DNA from 2 places in the Streptomyces sp. NPDC051104 genome. Region 1 is predicted to be linked to the other one. Evidence: riboswitches for the same ligand, from Rfam matches in the RefSeq annotation. Region 1 holds a riboswitch; the other holds the start of a gene.

The links. Region 1 has a riboswitch for thiamine pyrophosphate ahead of AB0N14_RS14705 (cytosine permease). Riboswitches for the same ligand answer to the same signal wherever they lie in the genome.
Region 2: it holds a riboswitch for thiamine pyrophosphate, as region 1 does, so the genes downstream of both, thiC (phosphomethylpyrimidine synthase ThiC) here and AB0N14_RS14705 (cytosine permease) in region 1, are expected to answer to the same signal.

Annotation. Positions count from the first base shown of each region.
Region 1 covers NZ_JBFBBS010000008.1:92,029-96,184, forward strand. The annotation lists gene AB0N14_RS14685 (DNA starvation/stationary phase protection protein) at 1-431, shown strand, start outside; gene AB0N14_RS14690 (DUF3140 domain-containing protein) at 475-813, shown strand; gene AB0N14_RS14695 (endonuclease) at 821-1,477, shown strand; partial or broken gene AB0N14_RS14700 (jacalin-like lectin) at 1,649-1,831, shown strand; TPP riboswitch at 1,923-2,017, shown strand; gene AB0N14_RS14705 (cytosine permease) at 2,009-3,427, shown strand; gene thiD (bifunctional hydroxymethylpyrimidine kinase/phosphomethylpyrimidine kinase) at 3,424-4,156, shown strand, end outside.
Region 2 covers NZ_JBFBBS010000005.1:129,822-133,977, reverse strand. The annotation lists gene AB0N14_RS10390 (YibE/F family protein) at 1-1,445, opposite strand, end outside; TPP riboswitch at 1,517-1,673, shown strand; gene thiC (phosphomethylpyrimidine synthase ThiC) at 1,666-3,468, shown strand; gene AB0N14_RS10380 (hypothetical protein) at 3,705-4,156, opposite strand, start outside.

The sequences.
Region 1 (4,156 bases):
AGGCCCTGCAGGAGACCCTGGTGGATCTGCTCGGGCTGTCCCTGATCGGGAAGCAGGCCCACTGGAACATCGTCGGCCCCAGGTTCCGTTCGATCCACCTCCAGCTCGACGAGGTGGTCGACACCGCACGCTCGTACGCCGACACGGTCGCCGAACGTGCGTCCGCGCTCGGTGTGCCGCCGGACGGCCGCCCGGAGACCATCGCGTCCGCCTACGGCCTGCCCGGCACGAAGGAGGGCTGGCTGCGGGACACCGACGTCGTGGGCCTGATGGTGGAGTCGCTGGAAGCGGCGATCGGGCGGCTGCGCAAGCGGATCGACGCCACCGCTGAGGCCGATCCCGTCACCCAGGACCTGCTGATCGGGATCACCGCGGAGCTGGAGAAGCAGCGCTGGATGTTCGAGGCCGAGAACTGGCCGCGCGAGGAGTGAGACCGAGCGGAACCCGACCGTCGAGGGTGGAGAGGAGTAAGCCATGACCGACGCCCTGGAGATGGACGCGCTGTGGGAGGACTTCCACCGGGTGGTGAACATGACCTCCCAGGAACTGGCGGCCTGGCTGCGGGTCCGGGACGCCGAGGAGGAGAGCGAGCCACTGCCGGAGGAGGCGGGCACGCCCACCGGGCGACACGTCCTGTCGATCCTGCAGAAGCGGCGCACCGACCTCACCGACGACGACGTCCAGGTCATGCGCAAGGTGGTGGACACGGTCACCTCCGAGGTGGACGTGGAGAACGAGCCGGAGGCCGAGGACGAGCACCTGCGCCACCGGCTCATGACGCTGGGGCACGACCCGCTCAAGGCGTCACGGTGAGGCCGCCATGGGACGGGACGACAGAGCCGCCGGGGTGATCGGGGAACTCGTCGGCGAGCACGGGCAGACCTACGCGGAGGAGGCGGGGATCCGGCTCAAGGACGCCCCGCAGCCGCTGTACCGGCTGCTGTTGATGGCCCTGCTGCTCAGCGCCCGCATCCGCTCCCCGATCGCCCTGGCCACGGTGCGGGCGCTTCAGGAGGCGGGCCTGAAGGACCCGCGCCACATGGCTGAGGCGGACTGGCAGGAGCGGGTCGACGCGCTGGGGCGGGGCGGCTACCGGCGCTACGACGAGCGGACGGCGACCCAATTGGGCGACAGCGCCGAGTTGCTGACGGAGCGTTGGGGCGGAGACCTGCGGCGGCTGCGGAAGGCGGCCGACGGCGACGTCTCTGCCCTGCGCCGGCTGTTGCAGGAGATACCGGGGATCGGACCGGCCGGCGCGGACATCTTCCTGCGCGAGGTGCAGCGCGTGTGGCCCGAGGTGGCTCCCTACCTGGACGCGAAGGCACTGTCGGGTGCGGAGCGACTGGGGCTGCCGAAGGACCCGGAGCAGTTGCTGAAGCTGGCGAAGGAAACCGAACCGGCGGTGCTGGCAGCGGCGTTGGTGCGCGCCGCACTCGACAAGAAGCTGGCGGAAGAGGTACGGGAGCACGCGGCGTGAGGGCGGGCTCGGGGTGGGTGCCCTGTGGGCGCAGAACGAGTTGTCCCGGCAGCGCCCGCCGCGAGCCCTCCCGTGCCCGACGCCGGCCCCTCGGCGTCGCCGACACCGCGGCGACCGGCAGGTGAAAGCTTCACCGGGAGCGGAGAAAGCGCATTCCCTCAAGGACTCGCCGACGGCCGCACGAGGATCTTCTCCGCGAAGTTCACGACCAACCTCGGCCGCAGCCTGGCGGGCGGTACCACGACGTCCGACTGCGTGACCCGTACGGCGCCCTCCGGCTGGCAGATCGCGGGATTCCACGGGCGCTCCGGTGACGAGGTCGACAAGATCGGCTTCATCTACACCCGGCGCTGACGCGCCACCAAGACCTCTCGAGGGCCGCTGACCGACCCGGCAGCGGCCCTCACGTATGGCTGATTCCCGTCCTCGGGTTAGTCTTGCCGCCGTACCGGACACGGGGTGCCCCATCTGCGGGCTGAGATCACACCCGTCGAACCTGAACCAGTTCGTACTGGCGGAGGGATGTCTTCCATGCCATCGGCGCATGTCTCGGGCGGGCTGCCCACAGGCGGCCGGAACACCGTCTTCGACGGGCGGATGCCCACCGCTCCCGGCGACCTCAGGGTCGAGGGCCACGGCATCGAGCCGGTCCCCGAGACGAATCGTTACGGCGGGGCGGGCCGGCTGTTCACCGTGTGGTTCGCCCCCAATCTGACCATGACCGGCGTGTTCACCGGGACCATCGGCATCGCGCTCGGCCTGGACTTCACCACCGCGCTCACCGCCATCGTCCTCGGCACGGTGCTGGGCGCGGTGCCCACCGCCTATCTGAGCACCTGGGGCAGCCGCACCGGAGCCGGCCAGCTGCCGCTCGCCCGGCTGGCGTTCGGGCGCGCGGTGGTGCTGCCCGGGGTGCTGCAGTGGCTGTCCTCGATCGCCTGGGACGCGCTGATCGGGCTGTTCGGCGGCGATGCGCTGGCGCGGCTCGCCGGCTGGCCGTTCTGGCTGGGCGTCCTGGTGGTGATGCTCGCCCAAGGAGCTCTGGGGGTCCTCGGCTACGAGGCGATCCACCGGCTGCAGCTCGTCATGACCTTCGTGCTGGCAGCCGCCTTCGCACTGATCGCCCTGCGCATGGCGGGCAGCGTGCACCCCGCCTGGACGGGCACCGCGCACGGCGCGGACCGGGTGGGCGCCTTCGTGCTGACTAGCACCATCGCGCTCAGCCTGTCGCTGTCCTGGGCGCCGTACGCCAGCGACTTCAGCCGCTATCTGCCGCGCGGCACCTCACGGTCCCGGATGTTCTGGTGCACGCTGCTCGGTCTCGTGGTGTCCTTCGTGGCCGTGCAGGTCCTCGGACTGTGGGGCGCCTCGGTGCTGACGGACCAGACGGCCGCGGGCGTGGACCATGTGCTGGGCGGGGGCGCGGCCGGTGCCTTCGGGCTGCTGGCCGTGGCGCTCGCGGCGCTCGCCAGCAACGCGATGAACGACTACAGCGGCTCCCTGGCGTTGCAGACCGTCGGGGTGCGCCTGCCGCGTCCGCTGGCCGCCGCCCTCGCCGTGGTGCTCGGCTTCCCGCTGGTGCTGTGGATGCACGCGGCGAACACCACCGCCCGCTTCCAGAACGTGCTGCTGTTCGTGAGCTACTGGATCCCCGGGTTCGTGGCGATCGTGGTCGTCGACTGGCTCGCCCGGCGCGGCACCGCGGTCGACCTCGCCGCCGGGACCGCCCGGCCGCGCTCCGTGTGGCCGCCGCTGCTGGCGTTCGTCGGCGCCTTCGCCGCGGCGGTGCCGTTCATGGACACTGGACTGTACGTGGGCCCGGCCGCCCACGCGCTGCACGGCGCCGACGTCTCCTACTACGTGGCGTTCCTGGTCGCGCTCGCGCTCTACGCCCCGCTGCGCGTCCGGGAGGAGAGCCGCGTGCGCGTCCGAGAGGAGGGCCGCGCATGACCGCGCCGCCCCGTGTCCTGACCATCGCCGGCTCCGACTCCGGCGGCGGCGCCGGGATCCAGGCCGACCTGAAGACCATGCTGGCGCTCGGCGCCCACGGTATGAGCGTGATCACCGCGGTCACGGCGCAGAACTCCGTGGGGGTGCAGGGGGCGTGGGAGCTGCCCGTGGAGGCGGTGCGCGCCCAGTACCGCAGCGTCGTCGACGACATCGGAGTACAGGCGGTCAAGACGGGCATGCTCGCCTCACCCGCGCTGGTCCAGACGGTGGCCGACCTGCTCGGGGACATGCCGGCACCGGTCGTCGTGGACCCGGTGAGCGTCTCCAAGCACGGCGACCGGCTGCTCGCCGACGACGCCCTGGAGGCCGTACGGACCAGGCTGCTGCCGCTCGCCACGGTGACCACGCCGAACCTGGACGAGGTCGCGGAGCTGACCGGCATCACGGTGACCGACGAGGCGGGCATGCGCCGCGCAGCCGACCGCCTGCTGTCGTACGGGCCCCGGTGGGTGCTCGTGAAGGGCGGCCATCTGCCCGGCGAGGCCACCGACCTGCTCACGGACGGCCGGCAGGAGCACTGGCTGCGCGCCGCACGCCACGACAACCGCCACACCCACGGCACGGGCTGCACCCTCGCCTCGGCCGTCGCGGTCGGTCTCGCGCAGGGCCTCACGGTGCCGGAGGCGGTGCGGCAGGCCAAGGAGTACGTCACGGAGGCGATCGCGGCGG
Region 2 (4,156 bases), on a different contig from region 1:
CAGTGCCTGCGGCGCCGCCCGCGCCCACCGCGGGCCGGTACGGCGGCCGGAGCGGCGGACCGGTCGGAGCGGTCGGCGGAGACCACCAGGGCGGCCAGTGCCGTGGTCACCGGCACCGAGGCGACCAGGCCGATCGAACCGACGAGCGTGCGCACGATCTCCTCCGCGACCAGCTCGCTGTCGGCAACGGTGACCACGCTGCTCTGCGCAATCGAGAACAGCAGCAACAGCGGCAGAGCGGCACCCGCGTACGCCAGGACGAGCGTGTTGACGACCGACGCGATGTGGTCGCGGCCGATACGGATGCCCGCACGGTACAGACCACGCCAGCCCATCGACGGGTTCGCTTCGTGGAGCTCCCAGACCGCCGACGTCTGCGTCACCGTCACATCGTCGAGGACGCCGAGCGAGCCGATGATGACGCCTGCCAGCAGCAGGCCGCTCATGTCGATACCCGGGTACAGGCCGTGGATCAGGCCGGTGTTGTCGTCGGTGTTGCCGGTCAGCGCGGCCCAGCCGATGAACAGGGAGCCCAGCACACCGATCAGGGACAGGGAGACGAGCGTGCCGAGCACCGCCACCGAGGTGCGTGCCGAGAGCCCGTGGCACATGTAGAGGGCGATCAGCATGATGGCGCTGGACCCGACCACGGCCACGAGCAGCGGGTTCGAGCCCTGCAGGATCGCCGGCAGGATGAACAGGCTCAGCACCAGGAAGCTGACGGCCAGGGCGATGAGCGCCATCACACCGCGCATCCGGCCGACGACCACCACGGCGATGGCGAAGATGCCGGCCAGCAGCGCCATGGGGACCTTGCGGTTCACATCCGCCACCGAGTACTGCAGGTCCCTGGGGGCGGACGGTTCGTACGCGACCACGACCTTCTCGCCCTGATGCAACTGCCGTGACTGGTCCGGCTGGACGATCTCCGTGAACGTCCGGCCCTGGTCCATGCCCGTGTCGACGCGCACCGTCGCCTTCTTGCACGTGCCGGCCGACTGCTGCTGGGCCGAGGAGCCCTCGGCCGTGGAGGTGTCGCCGGTCGGGGTGTCACCCGAGGCGTTCACGGACTTGCAGTCCACCTCCACCACCCTGGTGACCGTGGCCTGCTGGGTCTGCCGGTCGAATCCCACGCCGGTGCGCTTGTGTGACGGCACTCCGCCGGGCCACAGCACGACGAGGCCGACCACCACGGCTGCCGTGAAGGGGATGAGGATCGCGGCGATGACTCTGCGCAGGTGCCGCGACACGGGGGCCGCCGGGCCATGGCTGTGGCTGTGCGAGTGACCGTGCCCGCTCGGTCCATGCCCGTGCCCGCCGCGTGCTCCCTGCCCGTGCTCGCCGCTCGGTCCATGGCCATGTGCGTCGCCCGGACTGTGGCCGTGGCCGTGGCCATGAGGTGGGTCGGGCGGCGGGTACGGGGGCGGATGCTGTGTCGTGGTCACCGAGGCATCATCGCAAGAAGGCGTGAGGCCCACTGTTCAGCTCGCGCAAAGAGACGCTAGCGTAGGAGGACCTTTGCACACGCGGGAGCTCGGAGCACCGGGCTGAGAGGGCGCTGACCTCCGCAGACGCGATGTTTCACGTGGAACATCGGCGGGCGGAAACCGCTGCGTCGACCGCTGAACCTGTTACCGGGTAATGCCGGCGTAGGGAGTAGGTCTCATGACCAACAAGGACGTACGCACGCCTTCCTCCGTTCAGGGCGAACAGTCCCAGGAGGGCGGACAGTCCATCGGCTGGCACAAGGCGTACATCGAGGGCTCACGCCCCGACCTGCGGGTGCCGGTCCGTCGGGTGCACCTCACCAACGGGCAGTCGGTCACGCTGTACGACACCTCTGGCCCGTACACCGATCCACTCGTCCAGACCGACGTCCGCAGGGGCCTGACCCCATTGCGGGAGAACTGGATCACCGCCCGTGGCGACACCGAGGAGTACGCGGGCCGTCCCGTCCGCCCCGAGGACGACGGCATCAAGCACACCTCGCCGCGGGGCGGACTGCGCAACCTCGACGCGGTGTTCCCGGGGCGGCCGCGTCAGCCGCGCCGCAGCCGTGACGGCAAGGCGGTCACGCAACTGGCGTACGCACGGCGGGGGGAGATCACGCCCGAGATGGAGTTCGTCGCCCTCCGGGAGAACGTGTCCCCGGAGGTGGTGCGCGAGGAGATCGCGGCAGGCCGTGCGGTCCTCCCGGCCAACGTCAACCACCCCGAGAGCGAGCCGATGATCATCGGCAAGCGGTTCCTGGTGAAGGTCAACGCCAACATCGGCAACTCCGCCGTGACCTCCTCCATCGAGGAGGAGGTCGAGAAGATGACCTGGGCGACCCGCTGGGGCGCCGACACGGTCATGGACCTGTCCACCGGCCGCAACATCCACACCACGCGCGAGTGGGTGCTGCGCAACTCCCCCGTGCCGATCGGCACGGTGCCGCTCTATCAGGCCCTCGAGAAGGTCGACGGGAAGGCCGAGGAACTGACCTGGGAGATCTACAAGGACACGGTCATCGAGCAGGCCGAGCAGGGCGTGGACTACATGACGGTGCACGCGGGGGTGCGTCTGCCGTACGTACCGCTGACCGCGAAGCGCAAGACCGGCATCGTCTCGCGTGGCGGCTCGATCATGGCGGCGTGGTGCCTCGCCCACCACAAGGAGTCGTTCCTGTATGAGCATTTCGAAGAATTGTGCGAAATCCTCGCGGCCTATGACGTCACGTACTCGCTGGGCGACGGCCTCAGGCCCGGCTCCATCGCGGACGCCAACGACGAGGCACAGTTCGCGGAACTGCGCACGCTCGGGGAACTCGGTCGCATCGCCAGGCGTTTCAACGTACAGACCATGATCGAGGGCCCGGGACACGTCCCGATGCACAAGATCAAGGAGAACATCGACCTTCAGCAGGAGATCTGCGATGAAGCTCCGTTCTATACGCTCGGGCCGCTGACGACGGACATCGCGCCGGCGTACGACCACATCACCTCCGGCATCGGCGCCGCGATGATCGCCTGGTGGGGCACGGCCATGCTCTGCTACGTCACCCCCAAGGAGCACTTGGGCCTGCCCAACCGCGACGACGTCAAGACCGGTGTGATCACCTACAAGATCGCCGCCCATGCGGCCGACCTCGCCAAGGGTCATCCGGGTGCGCAGGCGTGGGACGACGCGCTGTCCGACGCGCGCTTCGAGTTCCGCTGGGAGGACCAGTTCAACCTGGCCCTCGACCCGGACACGGCCCGCGACTTCCACGACGAGACGCTCCCGGCGGAGCCGGCCAAGACCGCCCACTTCTGCTCGATGTGCGGTCCGAAGTTCTGCTCGATGAAGATCAGCCAGACCATCACAGAGCGGTTCGGCGGTGATATGGCCGAGGGCGCGACGGCCGAGGAGATCGCTGAGGGGATGCTCCAGAAGTCGAAGGAGTTCGCGGAGGCGGGGAACCGGGTGTACCTGCCGATCGCGGACTGACACGGGGCCGAGCGGGGCGCTGACCCGGGACGCCACAGAGGCTGTTCCGGGCAGCGTTTTGTCCTCGCCCTCGCCGGGGCCGACGCCGTTCAGGGCGCGGAACGGCCCGCGCCGAGTGAGAAGTGCGGGCCCGGCTTGGGTGGAGCAGTCCGGGCCCACTCTTCGGGTGACGGTCCGATGGGGGGCGGTCCGGCTGGGGACTCGTGTGGACCTGGCCGGTCGTCGGACGGGGCTCGTCACTCCGGCTTGTGCTCCGGCCCCCCGAAGTCCGGGCTGGTGAAGTCGGGGCTGGTGAAGCTGGGGCGCGGGCCGGCGGCCGGGCCGCTGTCGGGGCTGCTGAACCCCGGACGGTCGTAGCCGAGGTGCGGGATGCGGCCGCCGGCCGCCTCCGGCGCCTTCCGGGTCATCGCGGCCGTCCCCGGGTCGCTGAGCGCCTCACGGAGGAACGGCAGGATGCCGCGCTCCAGCAGCGCCTCGTGCCAGGCGGCCCTGGCCCGGGACACCTCCGTCGTCAACGTGCCCGACGCGTCCGCCTCTTGTGCCGAGGAACTGTTGCGCAGCGCGGTGAGCAGCAGGCCGATCGCGGCGACCAGGATCGACGCCGCGGTCACCGCGCCGAAGACCCACCCGGTGGTCAGGAGCGTCCGGGCGAACGCCTGATCGGGATTGACCATCTTGAGGATGTACC